Regions from separate parts of the Actinomadura miaoliensis genome, predicted to be linked through region 4. Evidence: riboswitches for the same ligand, from Rfam matches in the RefSeq annotation. Region 4 holds a riboswitch; each other region holds the start of a gene.
The links. A riboswitch is a leader RNA that binds a small molecule or an ion and turns the genes downstream of it on or off. The one in region 4 is predicted to bind cobalamin.
Positions count from the first base shown of each region.

Region 1: linked by a shared signal. The riboswitch ahead of ABD811_RS26065 (putative cobaltochelatase) and the one ahead of cobN (cobaltochelatase subunit CobN) in region 4 are both predicted to bind cobalamin.
Region 2: linked by a shared signal. The riboswitch ahead of ABD811_RS02045 (ABC transporter substrate-binding protein) and the one ahead of cobN (cobaltochelatase subunit CobN) in region 4 are both predicted to bind cobalamin.
Region 3: linked by a shared signal. The riboswitch ahead of ABD811_RS06010 (ribonucleoside-diphosphate reductase subunit alpha) and the one ahead of cobN (cobaltochelatase subunit CobN) in region 4 are both predicted to bind cobalamin.

Region 1 covers NZ_BAAAZG010000039.1:128,645-132,851, reverse strand. Annotated here, with positions in the region: gene ABD811_RS26080 (DUF397 domain-containing protein) at 1-128, opposite strand, end outside; gene ABD811_RS26075 (helix-turn-helix domain-containing protein) at 125-997, opposite strand; gene ABD811_RS26070 (ATP-binding protein) at 1,165-1,662, shown strand; cobalamin riboswitch at 1,777-1,931, shown strand; gene ABD811_RS26065 (putative cobaltochelatase) at 2,091-4,073, shown strand; gene cobO (cob(I)yrinic acid a,c-diamide adenosyltransferase) at 4,076-4,207, shown strand, end outside.
Region 2 covers NZ_BAAAZG010000001.1:430,646-434,852, reverse strand. Annotated here, with positions in the region: gene ABD811_RS02055 (ABC transporter permease) at 1-753, shown strand, start outside; gene ABD811_RS02050 (ABC transporter ATP-binding protein) at 750-2,234, shown strand; cobalamin riboswitch at 2,258-2,442, shown strand; gene ABD811_RS02045 (ABC transporter substrate-binding protein) at 2,587-3,576, shown strand; gene ABD811_RS02040 (FecCD family ABC transporter permease) at 3,651-4,207, shown strand, end outside.
Region 3 covers NZ_BAAAZG010000002.1:330,116-334,322, reverse strand. Annotated here, with positions in the region: gene ABD811_RS06025 (MFS transporter) at 1-1,115, opposite strand, end outside; gene ABD811_RS06020 (ArsR/SmtB family transcription factor) at 1,263-1,589, shown strand; gene ABD811_RS06015 (cupin domain-containing protein) at 1,768-2,100, shown strand; cobalamin riboswitch at 2,304-2,503, shown strand; gene ABD811_RS06010 (ribonucleoside-diphosphate reductase subunit alpha) at 2,593-4,207, shown strand, end outside.
Region 4 covers NZ_BAAAZG010000037.1:8,643-12,849, forward strand. Annotated here, with positions in the region: gene cobN (cobaltochelatase subunit CobN) at 1-1,622, opposite strand, end outside; cobalamin riboswitch at 1,681-1,806, opposite strand; gene ABD811_RS24595 (alkaline phosphatase family protein) at 1,950-3,701, shown strand; gene ABD811_RS24600 (YflT domain-containing protein) at 3,793-4,207, shown strand, end outside.

The DNA.
Region 1 (4,207 bases), on a different contig from region 4:
TCCTTGGAGTCGCGGACCGCACACAGACCGTCCGGCAGCGCCGCCACTTCGACGCACTGGTCTCCGCTACCGCTGTATGAGGACGTGCGCCACTGGGCGCGGGCGAGATCGCGTTGCAGGTTGTTCACGGGCTGCTCCCTGCTGCCTCGACGATGAGGTGCGCGGAATCCTCGGGGGACAACGCCGCCTCGACGATGCGATCGAAGCGACGCCTGTGTACGCCTGTTTCCTCTGCGCTTTCGACGTAAACGTCACCCATGGTGCCTTCGACGTAGGCGATATCGGGGTCTGCCGGGTCCGGAAAGGAAAGGATCGTGAACCGCCCGTCGAGCCCCGCGTGCTCGCCCGCGCCGTACGGCAGCACCTGCACCGTCACGCGGGGTCGTTCCGCCATCACGGCCAGTGCCCTGAGCTGGGCGTTCATCACCGGAGCCCCGCCGATCGGCCGGTGCAGCACCGCCTCGTCCAGCACCACGTGCAGCAGCGGCGCGTTCGGCCGTTCGAGCAACTTTTGCCGTACCTTGCGCGCGACGATGCGGCGTTCGATCTCCGTGGACCCGGGCAGCATCCGCCCGGCGGTGATCACCGCGCGGGCGTACTCCTCGGTCTGCAGCAGCCCGTGCACCAGCTGCGGGTCCCAGGTGCGGATGTCGGACGCCTCGTCCTCGAGCGCGACGTAACTTCCGGCGAAAACGTCGGCGTAAGCGGTCCACCAGCCGCGCTGGCCCGCCTCGCGCGCCAGCGTCATCAGGGCGTCCCGGTCGGGGCTGGGCACCCCGTACAACTCCAGCATCCGGGCGACGTCGCCGACCTTCGGCCGGGTCTGCCCCGTCTCCACCCGCGACACCGTGGCCCGGGACCAGTCGAGCCGGTCCGCCACGTCCTGCAACGTCAGGCCCAGTTCCTCGCGCAGCCGGCGCAGTTCCCGGGCCAGGCGACGACCTCGTACGGTCGGCCGATATGTCATGAGGGCAGAGTCTGTCGTTTCGGTCGGCACCTCTCAACGCGATTGCCGAAGCCGGTAAGGGCAATCTCGCCAACGGTGTTGCGCAAATGAGATTCTCACGCGAGGCTCATGGAAGTGTAACCACAGGGGGACCCACAGTAACGGGACGATTGATGACCGCGTAGTCGGCCGAGACCTTTCGATCGCGGGGAGGGCCCGTGCACAGCTCGTCAGAACTCATCCATGACACCTCGCCGCCGCGCGCGGTGCCGACCGAGGAGCCCGGCATCCGCGCGGGCTGGGCCTGGTCCCTGCCGCGCGGCCCGGCGTGCGCCCGCCATGCCAGGACGCTGCTGGCCGACGCGCTCGCCGAGCTGGGGGTGCCCCGCGACCCGATCGCCGACGCCAAGCTGATGGTGAGCGAGCTGGCCACCAACGCCTACCAGCACGCCGCCGATTACGGCCCGCATGAATTGTGGCTGGCGGTCGATGACGACGCGCGGCCCCCCGCGGAGGTCCGCTGCGCGGTGTTCGACGCCTTCGTCGACGCCCGGCTGCCCGGCTATTCGTGGACGTCCGGTGACTGCGGCCGGGGCCTGAGCATCGTCGCCGAGATGTCGCAGGGCCGCTGGGGGCTGCTGCACACGCTGTCGCGTCTGGGGACGCCCGTGCCGGGCAAGGCGGTGTGGTTCGTCGTGCCCACCCGTGTCGCCTGACGCCCCGGCCCCCTGACGCCCCGGCCGTCCCGCGACCGGACGTTGGGCATTTCACGTGGTCGCCGCTTGGGTGGTTCCGGGTGGTATGTCATGCTGTGCAGTCGACGGACGCGGAGGAACCCGGTGTGAATCCGGGGCTGTGCCCGCAACTGTGACCGGGGAGTTCTCCCCCCGCGCAAGGCCACGGCGGCGACGCTGGAAGGCCGGGGGAGCGGTGCCGTCCCTGACCGGGACCGGTGCCGGAACGTCGATCCGGGAGCCAGGAGACTCCGGCCGTCGCAGCTGACCGCCACGGGCGTGGACACCCGAGGGGAAGGATGATGAGGCATGCCCCGTCTGATGGGCCGATGAGCCGCCCGGCCGCCGATGGGGGGACGACCCCCCGCACCCCCCACACTCACCGCTACCCCTTCTCCGCCGTCGTCGGGATGACCGATCTCAAGCTCGCGCTGCTGGTCAACGCGGTGTCGCCGGGTGTGGGCGGGGTGCTGGTGCGCGGCGAGAAGGGCACCGCCAAGTCGACGATCGTGCGGGCGCTCGCCGGGTTGCTGCCGCCGGTGCGGGTGGTGGACGGCTGCCGGTTCTCCTGCGACCCCGACGCCCCCGACCCCGGCTGCCCCGACGGCCCGCACACCGGGCACGACGCGCGGCGACGGCCCGCCCGCCTGGTGGAGCTGCCCGTCGGCGCGTCCGAGGACCGGCTCACCGGCTCGCTCGACATCGAACGGGCGCTCACCGAGGGCGTGAAGGCGTTCGAGCCGGGCCTGCTCGCCGCCGCGCACCGCGGGGTGCTGTACGTCGACGAGGTGAACCTGCTGCACGACCACCTGGTCGACCTGTTGCTGGACGCCGCCGCGATGGGCGAGTCGTACGTCGAGCGCGAGGGCGTGTCGGTGCGGCACGCGGCGCGGTTCCTGCTGGTCGGCACCATGAACCCGGAAGAGGGCGAGCTGCGCCCGCAGCTGCTGGACCGCTTCGGGCTCACCGTCGAGGTCGCCGCCACCCGCGACCCGGACGAGCGCGCCGAGGTGGTGCGGCGCCGGCTGCGCTTCGAGGAGTCCCCGGCCGCCTTCGCCGCCGCGTGGGCCGACGAGGAGGCCGCGCTGGCCGCCCGGATCGCCGCCGCGCGCGACCGGCTGCCCGGGGTGGAGCTGACCGACGCGGCGCTGCGCCAGATCACGGCCGTGTGCGCCGCGTTCGAGGTGGACGGGCTGCGCGCCGACCTGGTGACCGCGCGGGCCGCGATCGCGCTGGCCGCCTGGCACGGCCGTACCGCGGTGAGCACCGAGGACGTGCGCACGGCGGCGCGGCTGGCCCTGCCGCACCGGCGCCGCCGCGACCCGTTCGACGCCCCCGGCCTCGACACGCGCAAGCTGGACGAGGTGCTCGACGAGCACGACGACCGGCCCCCCGAGCCCCCCGACGGCGACGGCCCGCCCCCGCCCGGAGGCCCCGGCGGTGGCGGGCTGCCCGACACGTCCCCCGACACGTCCCCCGATGCACCGTCGCCGGAGACCCCGGAGGCGGGCGGCGCCGACGGCGGTTCGGGTGCGGGCGGTTCGGGTGGCGCCGGTCCGCGGCGCGAGGACGAGCCCGCGCCCGCCGACGCCGCCTACAGGCCGCGCCTGTTCACCGTCCCGGGCACCGGCACCGGCGCGCCCGGCCGCCGCTCGAAGGCGCGCAGCCCGCACGGCCGCGTCTCCGGCGCCCGTCCCGGCTCGCGCGGCCTGCATCTGACCGCCACGCTGCGCGCCGCCGCCCCGTACCAGCGCGCCCGCGGCCGTACCGGGCCCGGCCTGGTCGTCGCGGCCGAGGATCTGCGCGAGGCGGTGCGGGACGGACGCGAGGGCAACCTCGTGCTGTTCGTCGTCGACGCCAGCGGGTCGATGGCCGCGCGGCAGCGGATGCGCGCGGTGAAGGGCGCGGTGCTCAGCCTGCTGCTGGACGCCTACCAGCGCCGCGACAAGGTGGGCCTGATCACCTTCCGGGGACGGGACGCCACGCTGGTGCTGCCGCCCACCTCGTCGGTCGAGGCGGGGGCGCGCCGCCTGGAGCGGCTGCCCACCGGCGGCCGCACACCGCTGACCGCCGGGCTGCTGCGCGCCGCCGAGGTGCTGCGCGTCGAGCGGCTGCGCGATCCGTCCCGGCGTCCGCTGCTGGTCGTGGTGACCGACGGCCGCGCCACCCACGGCCCCGATCCGGCCGCCGCCGCGGCCCGGCTCGGCGACGTGGCCTCCGTCGTGGTCGACTGCGAGTCGGGGCCGGTGCGCCTGGGGCTGGCGGCCGAGCTGGGCGGGCGGCTGGGCGCGGAGGTCGTCCGGCTGGAGCACCTGGCCGCCGGGTCCCTGGCCGGAGTCGTCCGGGGCGCCAGGACGGCGCCCGACCGCAGCGCCTGGAGAAGGGGAGCCTAGGCATGCCGCAGGGGAAGCCGGAGCAGGTGCCCGACGACGGGCTGACGACGCGGCAGCGCCGCAACCGGCCGCTGGTGATCGTGCACACCGGGCCCGGCAAGGGCAAGTCGACCGCCGCGTTCGGGCTGGCGCTG
Region 2 (4,207 bases), on a different contig from region 4:
GCCGTACTGGCGCCGTCGCTCACCCCACTCGACCCGGTGGCCACCGACACGTCCGCGACCTCGTTGCCGCCCGGCTCGGCCGGTCACCCGCTGGGCACCGACCTGCTCGGCCGCGACCTGCTGGCCCGCATGCTCTACGGCGCCCGCACCTCCCTGCTGGTCGGGCTGGCCGCCGCGGCGGTCACCGTCGGGCTCGGCATGCTGGTCGGCGGCCTGGCGGCCATCGCCCCGCGCTGGCTGGACGGGCTGATCGCGCGGATCGCCGACGTGCTGCTGGCGCTGCCGCTGCTGGTCATCGTGCTGGCCCTGGCCGCCGTCGCCGGGCCGTCCATGGGCCTGGTGATCGCGGCGATCGCGCTGACGAGCTGGATGCCGGTCGCCCTGATCGTCCGCGCCGAGCTGCGCACCCGCCGCCGGCGCCTGTACGTCCGCGCCGCCTACGCCCTCGGCCTGTCCCGATGGCAGGTGCTGTGGCGGCACCTGCTGCCCGGCGCGCTGCCCCCGGTCGCCTCCGTCGCCGCGTTCGAGGTCGGGCACGCCATCCTCACCGAATCCACCCTCAGCTTCCTCGGCCTGGGCATCCCGCCCAACCGGCCCAGCTGGGGCAACCTGCTCACCGAGGCCCAGTCCCACCTTCTCACCGGCGAGTGGTACACCGTCGCCATCCCGGCCGCCGCCGTCGTGGCCACCATCATCGCCGTCAACGTCATCGCCGGCGCCATCGCCGGCCCGGAGGAAGGCAGGACCTGGTGACCTCCACAGCCGAGCACCGGGGACTCGCCGTCACCGGACTCACCGTCGAGGTCCCCGGCCGCCGTGTCGTGCACGGCGTCGACCTCACCGTGCCCACCGGCCGCGTGCTGGCGCTGGTCGGGCCGAGCGGCAGCGGCAAGACCCTCACCGCACGCGCCATCGCCGGGCTGCACCCCTACCGGGGCACCGTGCTGGTCGACGGCCGGCCTCCTGTGCCCGGCCGCGACGTGGGATACGCGTTCCAGAACGCCCTGGCCTCGCTCAACCCCACCATCACCGTGCGGCGGCACCTCACCGAGACCGTACGCGCTCACCGGACCGGCGACCCCGACGAGGCACTGGCCCGCGTCGACCTGGACCCGGCCCTGGCCGCCGCCCACCCGTTCGAGCTGTCCGGCGGCCAGGCACAGCGCGTCGCCCTCGCCCTGGCCACCGTCCACCGGCCCCCCGTGCTCATCGCCGATGAGATCACCACCGCCCTGGACCCCGTCACCCAGGCCGGCGTCCTGGACCTGGTGCGCGCCCAGGCCCGCGACCGCGCCGTCCTGCTCATCACCCACGACCTGGCCGCCGCCGCCCGCTGGGCCGACGACATCGCCGTCCTCCACCACGGCCGCGTCCTCGAACACGGCCCGGCCCCCAAGATCTTCGCCGCTCCCCGCACCGACCTCACCCGCCGGTTGCTCGAAGCCGCCGAAGCGGCCCCTGCGCCGCGTCCCGTCCCACCGGCGGCCGAGCCCTCCACCGAAGGCGGCCTCGCCCTCCAAGGCGTGCGGCGGGTACTGCGGTCACGCCGGCGCCGCACCGTCGCGCTGGACGACGTCGACCTCGACATCGCCCCCGGCGAGGCCGTGGCCATCGTCGGCCGCAGCGGCTCCGGCAAGTCCACCCTCATCGGCGCCCTCGCCGCGCTCGACCGCCCCGACCACGGGACCGTCCTGCGCGACGGCCGTGACGTGTGGGCCCTGCCCGGCCGTGGACGACGCGCCGTCCGGCGCCGCACCGGACTGATCTTCCAGGACCCGCTCGCGTCCTTCGACCCCCGCCACACCGTCCGCCAGGTGATCGCCCAAGCCGGCCCTTACGACGACGACCTGCTGCGCTACGTCGGCCTCGACCCCGCCCTGGCCGCACGTCGCCCCGCCACCCTGTCCGGTGGCGAATGCCAGCGCGTCGCCATCGCCCGCGCCCTCGCCCAGCGCCCGCACGTCCTGCTCGCCGACGAACCCACCAGCGGCCTGGACGTCCTGGCGCAGGAGCGCATCCTGCGGCTGCTCACCGACCTGCGCCGCGATCACGGCCTGACCATCGTTCTGGTCACCCACGACCTGCGCGTCGCCCGCCGCGTCGCCGACCGCGTCATCACCCTGCATCGGGGCCGCGTCGTCGACGACCTCCCCGCCACCGCTCTCGACACCGCCCAGCACCCCGAGACCCGGCGCCTGCTGGAGGCCACCCGGCGGGACCCCGCGTCCCGCTGAACGAGCCGCCGACACCGGCCGTTGAAGTCATGGCAGTATGTGGGGGTAGGCGACGGCGGAACGAGGAAGCCGGTGCGAATCCGGCGCGGTCCCGCCACTGTGATCGGCGAGCGGACTCCGATGACGCCACTGCCCGCGTTGCGGGTGGGAAGGCCGGAGCGAGCATCGACCCGAGAGCCAGGAGACTCACCTCGTCGCCTCCTCGTTGGAGCTGGGGCGGATTTCCCCAGGGAGGAGAGGGTGCTCGCGTGCGTTCACGCATGGCCGGCTCGACGCCGGTTCCTGTCCGTCGTGCTCTTCTCAGCTTGGTGACGGCGTTGTGCCGCGCCTGCGCCGAGGGGGCCTGGTCCCGATGACGCGCAGCGCTCGGTGGCTGCTCGCGTGGGTGCTGGCGTCGGTGTCGCTGGTCGCCGCCTGTGGCGGTTCGGCGACCGGCACCGGTGGCGCCTCCGGCGGGGAGGCGGCGCCGGGGTTCCCGGTGACGATGACCAACTGCGGGATGAAGACCACCTACCTGCGTCCCCCGCGACGTGCGGTGTCGCTGAACCAGCACGCGACCGAGGTCATGCTGGCGCTGGGGCTGCAGAAGTCGATGGTGGCCACCGGATACCTCGATGACGAGATCCTGCCGGAGTACCGGGCGGCCTACGACTCCATCAAGGTGATGTCGAAGGAGTATCCGTCCTTCGAGACGCTGCTCGCTGCCGAGCCGGACTTCGTCTACGGGGGCTTCGCCGGCACCTACGACGCCAAGGAGGGACGCGGCCGCGACGCCCTCGCCAAGGCCGGGATCAACTCCTACCTCAACGTCGAGGGCTGCGCGTCCGGGCCGGTGACCGTGGACACCATGGACACCGAGATCCGCAACATCGCGAAGATCTTCGGTGTGCCGGAGCGGGCCGAGGAGCGGATCGCCGGACTGCACCGCACGCTGGACGCCGTCAGGGCCGAGGTCGCCGGGGTCGCCCCGGTCAAGGTCTTCGTCTACGACAGCGGTGACAGGACCGCCTTCACCGCCGGCGGCGCGGGCATCGGCAACGAGATCATCCGGCGGGCCGGCGGCGTGAACCTGTTCGCCGACCTGGACAAGACGTTCGGCGACGTCTCCTTCGAACAGGTGGCCGACCGCGCCCCCGAAGTGATCGTCATCTACGACTACGGCGACCGGCCGGTCGCCGACAAGAAACGGTTCCTGCTGAACAACCCCGCGCTGAAGGACGTACCGGCGATCAGGAACCGGCGGTTCGCGGTGCTGCCGCTGTCGTCGACCGTGCTGGGCGTACGCGTACCGTCGGCGGTGGAGTCGCTGGCCCGGCAACTGCACCCGGACCGCTTCCGGTGACGCACGCCGCGCGGGAGGCCGGTGACGCACAGGCCGCAGGCGGTGGACAGAGGTCGGTCGTCCGGCGGACGCGGGTGCCATACGCGCTGGTGCTGGTCGTGCTCGGCGGCCTGGTGGTGGCGGCGGCCACGGCCGGGATCGCGATCGGCTCCATCAACATTCCGGCCGGTCAGGTGTGGGGCATCCTGCTGCACCGGTTGCATCCGGCGCTGGCCGATCCCGGCTGGACACCGGTGCGCGAGACGATCGTCATCGACGTCCGGCTGCCGAGGGTGCTGCTGGCCGGGGCGGTCGGGGCCGGGCTGGCGGTGTGCGGGATGGCGTTGCAGGCGCTCGTGCGCAACCCGCTGGCCGACCCGATGCTGCTGGGGATCTCCTCGGGCGCGGCGGTCGGCGCGGTACTGGTCGTGGTGTTCAACGTGACGTTGCTGGGCGTGTTCTCGCTGCCGGTGGCGGCGTTCGCGGGGGCGTTGACGGCCCTAGTCGCGGTGTACCTGCTGGCTCGCTCGGGCGGGCGCATGACGACGGTCCGGCTCGTGCTGGCCGGGGTCGCGACGGCCGAGGTGCTGTCGGCCGCCGCCAGCTTCCTGATCGTCACCTCCGGCGACCCCCACAAGACCCAGGCGGCGCT
Region 3 (4,207 bases), on a different contig from region 4:
GAGACGATGAGCCCGGGCACCAGCCGTCCGTAGCCGGCATCGGTGTCGAAGCCGATCGCCATGCCGGCCGTGCCGACGACCCCGATCGCGAAGCCGATCAGCAGTGTCGTGCGCAGGCCGATCCGGGTGGTCAGCCGCTCGCCGAGTTGTGTGCCGGTGGCGATCGCCAGTGAGGGGACCAGGAAGGCCAGTCCGGTCTGCAGCGCGCTGTAGCCGTGCACGCTCTGCATGAGCACGGTCAGGAAGTAGGGCAGCACGCCGAATGTCGCCATGTAGATGAACGTGATGATCATGCCGCCGGTCAGGCTGCGGTTGCGGAACAGCCGGAACGGCATGAGCGGATCGGCGCTGCGCCCCTCGATGGCCGCGAACGCCGCCAGCAGCCCGGCGGCCAGCACGAACGCGCCGATCACCAGCGGACTCGTCCAGCCCTGCTCGGGCCCCTGGACCAGGGCGAACACCAGCAGCGTGGCACCCGCGGTGACGGTCAGCGAGCCGGGCAGGTCGAACCGCCGCCGCTGCCTGCCGGCCGGGTCGGGCGGGATCACCGCCAACGCGGCCAGCGCCACGAGAGCGGCCAGCGGCACGTTGACGTAGAAGACGGCGGGCCAGCCGAAGTGCTCGGTCAGCACACCGCCGAGCAGCGCCCCGATGGTCAGGCCGCTCGCACCCGCGCCACCCCAGACCGCCAGCGCCCGGTTGCGCTGCGGCCCCTCGGCGAACAACGTGTTGATCAGTGACAGGGTGGACGGCAGCAGCAGGGCGCCGCCGATCCCCTGCACCGCCCGCGCCACGACGATCGTGGCGGGTGACGGCGCGAGGCCGCCGGCCAGCGACGAGACGGCATAGAGGGCAAGGGCGAACACGAAGACGCGGCGGCGGCCCAGCAGGTCGGCCGCACGGCCGCCGAACAGGAGGAACCCGCCGGCGAACACCACGTAGGCGCTGACCACCAACTGCTGGGTCTGGCCGGGGAAGCCCAGCTCCGCGCCGATCTCGGGGAGCGCGACGAACACGATGTTGAGGTCCAGCGAGTAGACCACTTGCGCGAGCGCCAGCAGGGTCAGGATCCAGCCCAGTCGCCGGCCTGCGGCCGGCCTCGGAACAGCGGACATGCCAGAGGACACCCTTCGGGGTCTGGAGGGAAACGGGCCGGCGGACGAGCCCGCCGACGAGTACGACCGTACGAATAATTACGTACATTCGTATGGTGAGGCAAGGGAATCCGGGCGATTGTTCGACTATCAACGTACGATGGGACAATGAGGTACCGTCATCCGGACCGCGACCAGATCCGCATCGACGCGGTGCTGTCGGCACTGGGCCACCCGGTGCGGCTGGCCGCCGTCCGTGTGCTGGACGGCGGCGGTGAGCACAACTGCGGCAGCGTGCTGGCCGAGCTGGGCATCACGGCCAAGTCGACGATGACCCACCACTGGCGCGTGCTCCGCGAGGGCGGCGTGATCATCCAGGAGCCCTCAGGCCGGGAGAACCTGCTGACCCTGCGCCGGGAAGACCTGGACGCCCGCTATCCGGGGCTGCTGGACGCCGTCCTCGCCGGCGCCCGCACCGACGAGGCCGGCTCCTGACGACCCCCTGCACGACTCCGTCGTCGGCCCGTCGGCCCGAGTGCCCCGACCTCCCTGTGGTATCTGTGGCGGCCCTACATCTCCTAGCGCAGCCGCGTTGCAGCGCATCGCACCGAGCCGGGCGCCGTCGGCGCCGCATCGGCGTCCGCTACTGACACGGAAACGGCAGGGCAACCTCATGCAGAAGATTTCCCTTGACGCCCGGGTGCGCGAGCACATGGAACGCGCGGCGGCGTCACCGGCGGGCCGCAGTGCCGAGACCGTCTACGGCGGCCACGAGCACACCCTGCGTCAGACCCTCATCGCACTGCGCGCCGGCGCTTCGCTGGCCGAGCACGAGAACCCGGGTGAGGCGACGGTGCTGGTGCTGCGCGGTCGGGTGCGGCTGCACAGCGGTGACACCACATGGGAGGGCATGACCGGGGACCTGCTGATCGTGCCGCCCGCCCGGCACGGCCTGGAAGCCGTCGAAGACGCCGCCGCGCTGCTGACGGTCGCCAGGGCGCGCTGACGCGCCGCGGTTCGGGCGCCCGGTGGGCCGCGCCGCGCCTGCCCGACCTGGTGACGGCCACGGGCTGCTGCCGCCGCGCCGGCCCGAGCATGCGGCTGGGCGGTCGGCGCCGCAGCGTCGCGGGTCGCGGACGTTCCGTCGCGCCGTCTCTGGCGACACTCCCACAACATCTAGAGGTTGCATTCACTCCTGCCACTAGATGTAGAGTTCCAGGTGTTGCGGGTCCGCCCCTCACGGGGTGGCGCGAGAGGGAACCCGGTGCGAATCCGGGACTGCCCCGCAGCGGTGAAGGGGAACGAAAGCCGTCACAGAGCACTGGGCCGCACGGCCTGGGAAGCGACGGCCGGTAGGTCCGTGGTGGGTGCCCCCGAGTCCGAAGACCTGCCCGCGACCGTAAGTGGTCCACGAGCCTCGAGGGAACGCCGGTGGGCGGGCGCGTTCGTCGTGCCCTCCTTCCGGCGTGCCCGAAGGGCGTCGCCCGAGGGAGAGCAGATGACTGTTTCCGCCACCGTCGACGACCGCGAACTGGCGGTCCGGGAGGCCGCCGCGCGGGTCGGCGCCGATCCCGGCCAGTCCCGGGTCGCGGCCGCGCTGCTCGCCGAGCTGATCCGGGACGAGGCCGCCGGGGAGGGCGTCGGCACGTTCAGCTCCTCGGTGCGTCTCGCGCACGCGCAGGGCCTGCTCAACGACGCGATCGCGGCGTTCGTCGCCGCGCACGCCGCCGAGCTGGACGCGCTCGTCGACGAAACCGCCGACGACCGGTTCGAGTACTTCGGACTGAGGACGGTCTACGACCGCTACCTGCTGCGTCACCCGCACACGCGCAAGGTCATCGAACGCCCGCAGCACTTCCTGATGCGCGTGGCGTGCGGGCTGGCCGACACCGTCGCCGAGGCAGGCCGGCTGTACGGGCTGATGTCGCGGCTGGAGTACCTGCCGTCCTCGCCCACGCTGTTCAACTCCGGCGCGCGCCGGCCGCAGCTGTCGTCGTGCTTCCTGCTCGACTCCCCCCGCGACGAGCTGGAGTCGATCTACGAGCGGTACGGGCAGGTCGCGCGGCTGTCGAAGTACGCCGGCGGCATCGGGATCTCCTGGTCGCGGATCCGTTCCCGCGGGTCGCTGATCCGCGGGACCAATGGGACCTCCAACGGCATCGTCCCGTGGCTGCGGACGCTGGACGCCTCGGTCGCGGCGGTCAACCAGGGCGGCCGCCGCAAGGGCGCGGCCTGCGTGTACCTGGAGCCGTGGCACGCCGACGTCGAGGAGTTCCTGGAGCTGCGCGACAACACCGGTGAGGACCAGCGCCGCACCCACAACCTGAACCTGGCCAACTGGATCCCCGACGAGTTCATGCGGCGGGTGGAGGCCGACGCCGACTGGTCGCTGTTCGACCCCAAGGAGGTGCCCGAGCTCACCGACCTGTGGGGCGAGGACTTCGACGCCGCCTACCGCCGGGCCGAGGCCGAGGGCCGTTACGTGCGGCAGGTCCCGGCGCGCCGCCTGTACGGCCGCATGATGCGCACGCTCGCCGAGACCGGCAACGGCTGGATGGTCTTCAAGGACCCGGCCAATCGGACCTGCAACCAGACGGCCGAGCCCGGCAACGTGGTGCACCTGTCGAACCTGTGCACCGAGATCCTCCAGGTGACCAGTGACACCGAGACCGCCGTCTGCAACCTGGGTTCGGTGAACCTGGCCCGCCACGTCACCCCGGACGGCTTCGACTTCGCCCGGCTGCGCGAGACCGTGCGCGTGGCCGTCCGGTTCCTGGACCGGACCATCGACCGCGGTTACTACCCCACCCCGGAGGCGGCCGCGACCAACACCGAGTGGCGTCCGGTCGGGCTGGGCGTGATGGGCCTGGCGGACGTGTTCTTCACGCTGCGGCTGCCGTTCGACTCGCCCGAGGCGCTGGAGCTGTCCACCGCCATCGCCGAGGAGATCGCGCTGGCCGCCTACAACACCTCCGCGGACCTGGCCGAGGAACTGGGCGCCCACCCGGCGTTCGACCGGACGCGCGCGGCGCGCGGCGTGCTGCACCCCGACCACTTCCCGGCCGCGCCCCGCAAGACCTCCGAATGGGACGCGCTGCGCCGGCGCGTCGCCG
Region 4 (4,207 bases):
ACCAGCGGCAGGTCGCCCAGCACGCCGTCGGGCGCGCACTCCGCCGACAGGCCGAGCCCCTTGCCGGGCAGCCATTCCAGCGTGCCGTGCTTGCCGAGGTGCACGACCGCGTCGGCGCCGAACTCCTCGTCCAGCCAGCGGTAGGCGGCCAGGTAGTGGTGGGACGGCGGCAGGTCCGGGTCGTGGTAGATCGCCACCGGGTTCTCGCCGAAGCCCCGCGGCGGCTGGATCATCAGCACGACGTTCCCGAACCGCAGCGACGCCAGGACGATGTCGTCTCCGTCCACGTACAGGTCGCCGGGCGGCTCGCCCCAGTGCTCGCGGACGCGTTCGCGCAGCGGTTCCGGCAGCGCCTCGAACCAGCGGCGGTAGGCGTCGAGGGGCACCCGCGCCGGGGCGTTGCGCAGCTGCTCCTCGGTGAGCCACTCCACGTCGTGGCCGCCCGCCGCGATCAGCGCGTGGATGAGCGCGTCGCCGGTGTCGGGGTCGCTCCAGTACGTGCCGTCGTCGCCCAGCCGGTAGCCCGCGGCGGCCATGTCGCGCAGCAGCCGCACGGCCGAGGTGGGCGTGTCGAGCCCGACGGCGTTGCCGACCCGCGAGTGCTTGGTGGGGTACGACGACAGCACGATCGCGACGCGTTTGCGTTCGTTCGGCACGTGCCGCAGCCGCGCGTGCCGCACGGCGATCCCGGCGACGCGCGCGGCCCGCTCCTCGTCGGCCACGTAGACCGGGACGCCGTCGGGGCCCTCCTCCTTGAAGGAGAACGGCACGGAGATCAGGCGCCCGTCGAACTCGGGGATGGCGACCTGCATGGCCGCGTCCATCGGCGACAGCGCCCCATCCGACTCCTGCCAGGCGGCGCGGGGCGTGGTCAGGCACAGGCCCTGCACGACGGGCACGTCCAGGGTCGCCAGCGCGCCCGCGTCCCACGATTCCTCGTCGCCGCCCGCACTGGCCTGCGACGCGACCGTCCCGCCCGCCGCCAGCACGGTGGCGACCAGCGCGTCGGCCTGCTTGAGCAGGTCGAGCAGGCCGGCGTCGGCGCCGCGCAGCGACCCGCAGAACACCGGCAGCGCGTTGCCGCCCTTCTCCTCGATCTTCCGGCACAGCACGTCGACGAACGCGGTGTTGCCCGACAGTTCGTGCGCGCGGTAGAAGACGACGCCGACCGTGGGACGGGCCGGGTCGAGCCCGTACGACCCGTGCACCCCGTACGACGGCATCGCGACCGGCGGCGCGAAGCCCTCCCCCGTCAGCAGCACGGTGTCCGACAGGAAGCGCGCCAGCTCCCTGAGGTTGGCGACGCCGCCCTCGCGCAGGTAGCCCAGCGCCTCGGCCGCCACCCCGGCGGGGACGGTGGACAGGCCCATCAGCTCGGCGTCCGGATCGGCCTCGCCGCCGAGGAACACCACGGGCAGGCCGCCGCGGCGCAGCCGCTCGACGCCCTCCGGCCAGGTCTTGCGCCCGCCCAGCAGCCGCACGACGACGACGTCGGCGCCCTCGGCGAGCCGGTCGACCTCCTCGGCGGCGAGCCGCACCGGGTTGGCCGTCACGTAGCCCGCGTCGGCCGCGCGGGCGGCGAGCAGTTCGGTGTCGGCGGTGGACAGCAGCAGAACACGCATCGGCAGGGCCTCCTCCGGGGTCCGCGCCCCGGCTCGGTGACGAGGTCACGACGGCGCGGAGTCTCCTGGCTCCCGGATCGACGTCACGGCCCCCGGCCTTCCAGCGCGTACGCCGTGGCCCTGTGTGGAGGCGGACTCCCCGGTCACAGTTGCGGGACAGCCCCGGATTCGCACCGGGTTCCTCCCCTACCGTCGGCCGCCATCGTAGCCGTGACTGAACCGGCGCCCCAGAGCCGCCGTACACAGGGTGGGCAGCGCGGACCGGCCTTCCCTGCGAGCCGGCATGCGCGACAGTGGTCAGCAGGCTGCGTATGGGAGGACCCCCTCGTGTCTCTCTTCACGCCTTCCCCTCGGGAGACGGCGACGGCGGACGGCGACGCGACGACGCCGGAAGGCGCCCCGTCCCGCGAGCGGGGCGCGTTCGCCATGCTGCGCCGGCACCGCGTCTGGTCGCGGACGGTCACCGTCCTGGCGTTCCTGCTGGTCGCCTTCGCCCTGCTCACGCCCAACCACCTGAACAGGCTCACGCCCGGCGCGTTCGCGCGGGTGCCGATCGAGGGCGTCCTCGGCGTGGTCCTCGTCCTGGCCCTGCGCGGGCGGGCCCGGCGGATCGCGGCGGGGCTCGGCGGCGCCGCCCTCGGCGCGCTGCTCGTCGTGAAGGTCGTCGACATGGGCTTCTACCAGGTGCTGGTCCGGCCGTGGGACCCGGTGCTGGACTGGGCGTTCGTCGACGCGGGCCTGGAGTTCTTCACCGGCGAGTACGGCGGGGCCGGCGGCGTCGCGGTGCTGACCGGAGCGGTGGTGCTGGCCGTCGGCGTGATCGCCGTCATGGCGCTGGCGGCGGTGCGGCTGGCGGGCGTCGCGGCCCGGCACGACACCGGGGCGGCCCGCGCCGTCGTGGTGCTGTGGGCGGTGTGGACGGTGGGCGTCGTGTTCGGCGCGCAGCTCGTCCCGGGGGTGCCGGTCGCGTCCTCCGGCACCGCCAAGCTCGCCTACAACCGCGCGCTCAAGGTGCGCAGCGGCCTGCACGACAAGGAGGTGTTCGCCCGGCAGGCCGCCGTGGACGGCTTCCGCGCCACGCCGGGCGACCGGCTGCTGACCGGCCTGCGCGGCAAGGACGTGCTGGTCGCCTTCGTGGAGAGCTACGGACGCGACGCCGTCGAGGACCCGGAGTTCTCCGCCCAGGTCGGCGCGGTGCTCGACTCCGGCGGCGAGCGCCTGCGCAAGGCCGGGTTCGGGGCGCGCAGCGCCTGGCTCACCTCCTCCACGGTGGGCGGGGGAAGCTGGCTGGCCCACGCCACGCTGCTGTCCGGCCTGTGGATCGACAACCAGCAGCGGTACCGCAACCTCGTCGCCGGCGACCGGCTGACGCTCAACCGCGCCTTCGGCCGGGCCGGGTGGCGGACGGTCGGCCTCATGCCCGCCATCATCCGGGCCTGGCCGGAGGGCCGGTTCTTCGGCTACGACCAGGTCTACGACAACCGCACCCTGGGGTACCGGGGGCCGCGCTGGGCGTACGCCACCATGCCCGACCAGTACACCCTGTCGTTCTTCCAGCGCGTCGAACGCGAACGCAGGGACCGGGACACGCCCGTCATGGCCGAGACCGCGCTGGTGTCCAGCCACGCGCCCTGGGCCGCCGTCCCCCGCCTCGTCGACTGGAACCAGGTCGGCGACGGGTCGATCTTCAACGGCCAGGGCGGGATGAGCCTGAAGAAGGCCCAGTGGCCGCCCAACGACCGCATCCGGGGCGAGTACCGCAAGTCCATCGAGTACACGCTGAACACCCTCATCTCCTACGTGGAGACCTACGGCGACGACGATCTCGTGCTGGTCTTCCTCGGCGACCACCAGCCCGCCCCGGTGATCACGGGCGAGGGCGCGAGCCGGGACGTCCCGATCACCATCGTCGCCCGCGACGCCAAGGTGCTGGACCAGATCTCCGGCTGGGGCTGGCAGGACGGCCTCAAACCCGCCCCGCGGTCCCCCGTCTGGCCGATGAACGAGTTCCGCGACCGCTTCCTGACCGCCTTCGGCTCCCAGCCCGCCGGCGCCCCGTCCCAGGCCCACCCCCGCTGATCGCCGGGGACGTCGGGACCTTCGGCAGGTGCGCCCCGCGTGGCCGTGGGTAGTGCATGCGGCAACACCGCGGATACGAGGACGGACGCACATGAACACGCAACCGATACCGAACACCGACCGGCCGGTCGTCGGGTCCTACAGCACCTACGCGGAAGCCCAGCGGGCGGTCGACTTCCTGTCGGACGAGAAGTTCCCGGTGGAGCGGACGGCCATCATCGGCTCCGACCTGAAGATGGTCGAGACCGTCCTCGGCCGTCTCACCAAGGGCCGCGCCGCCCTGGCCGGAGCGGGCAGCGGCGCCTGGTTCGGCCTGCTCATGGGGCTGCTGCTGACCCTGTTCACCAGGAACCACGGCGCCGTGCCGTCGCTGCTGGTCGGCGGCATCGTCATCGGCGCGGTGTTCGGGGCGGTCTTCGGCTTCATCGCCCACGCCGTCACCGGCGGCCGCCGCGACTTCGCCTCCCGCAGCCAGATCGTCGCCGCCCGCTACGACGTCGTCACCG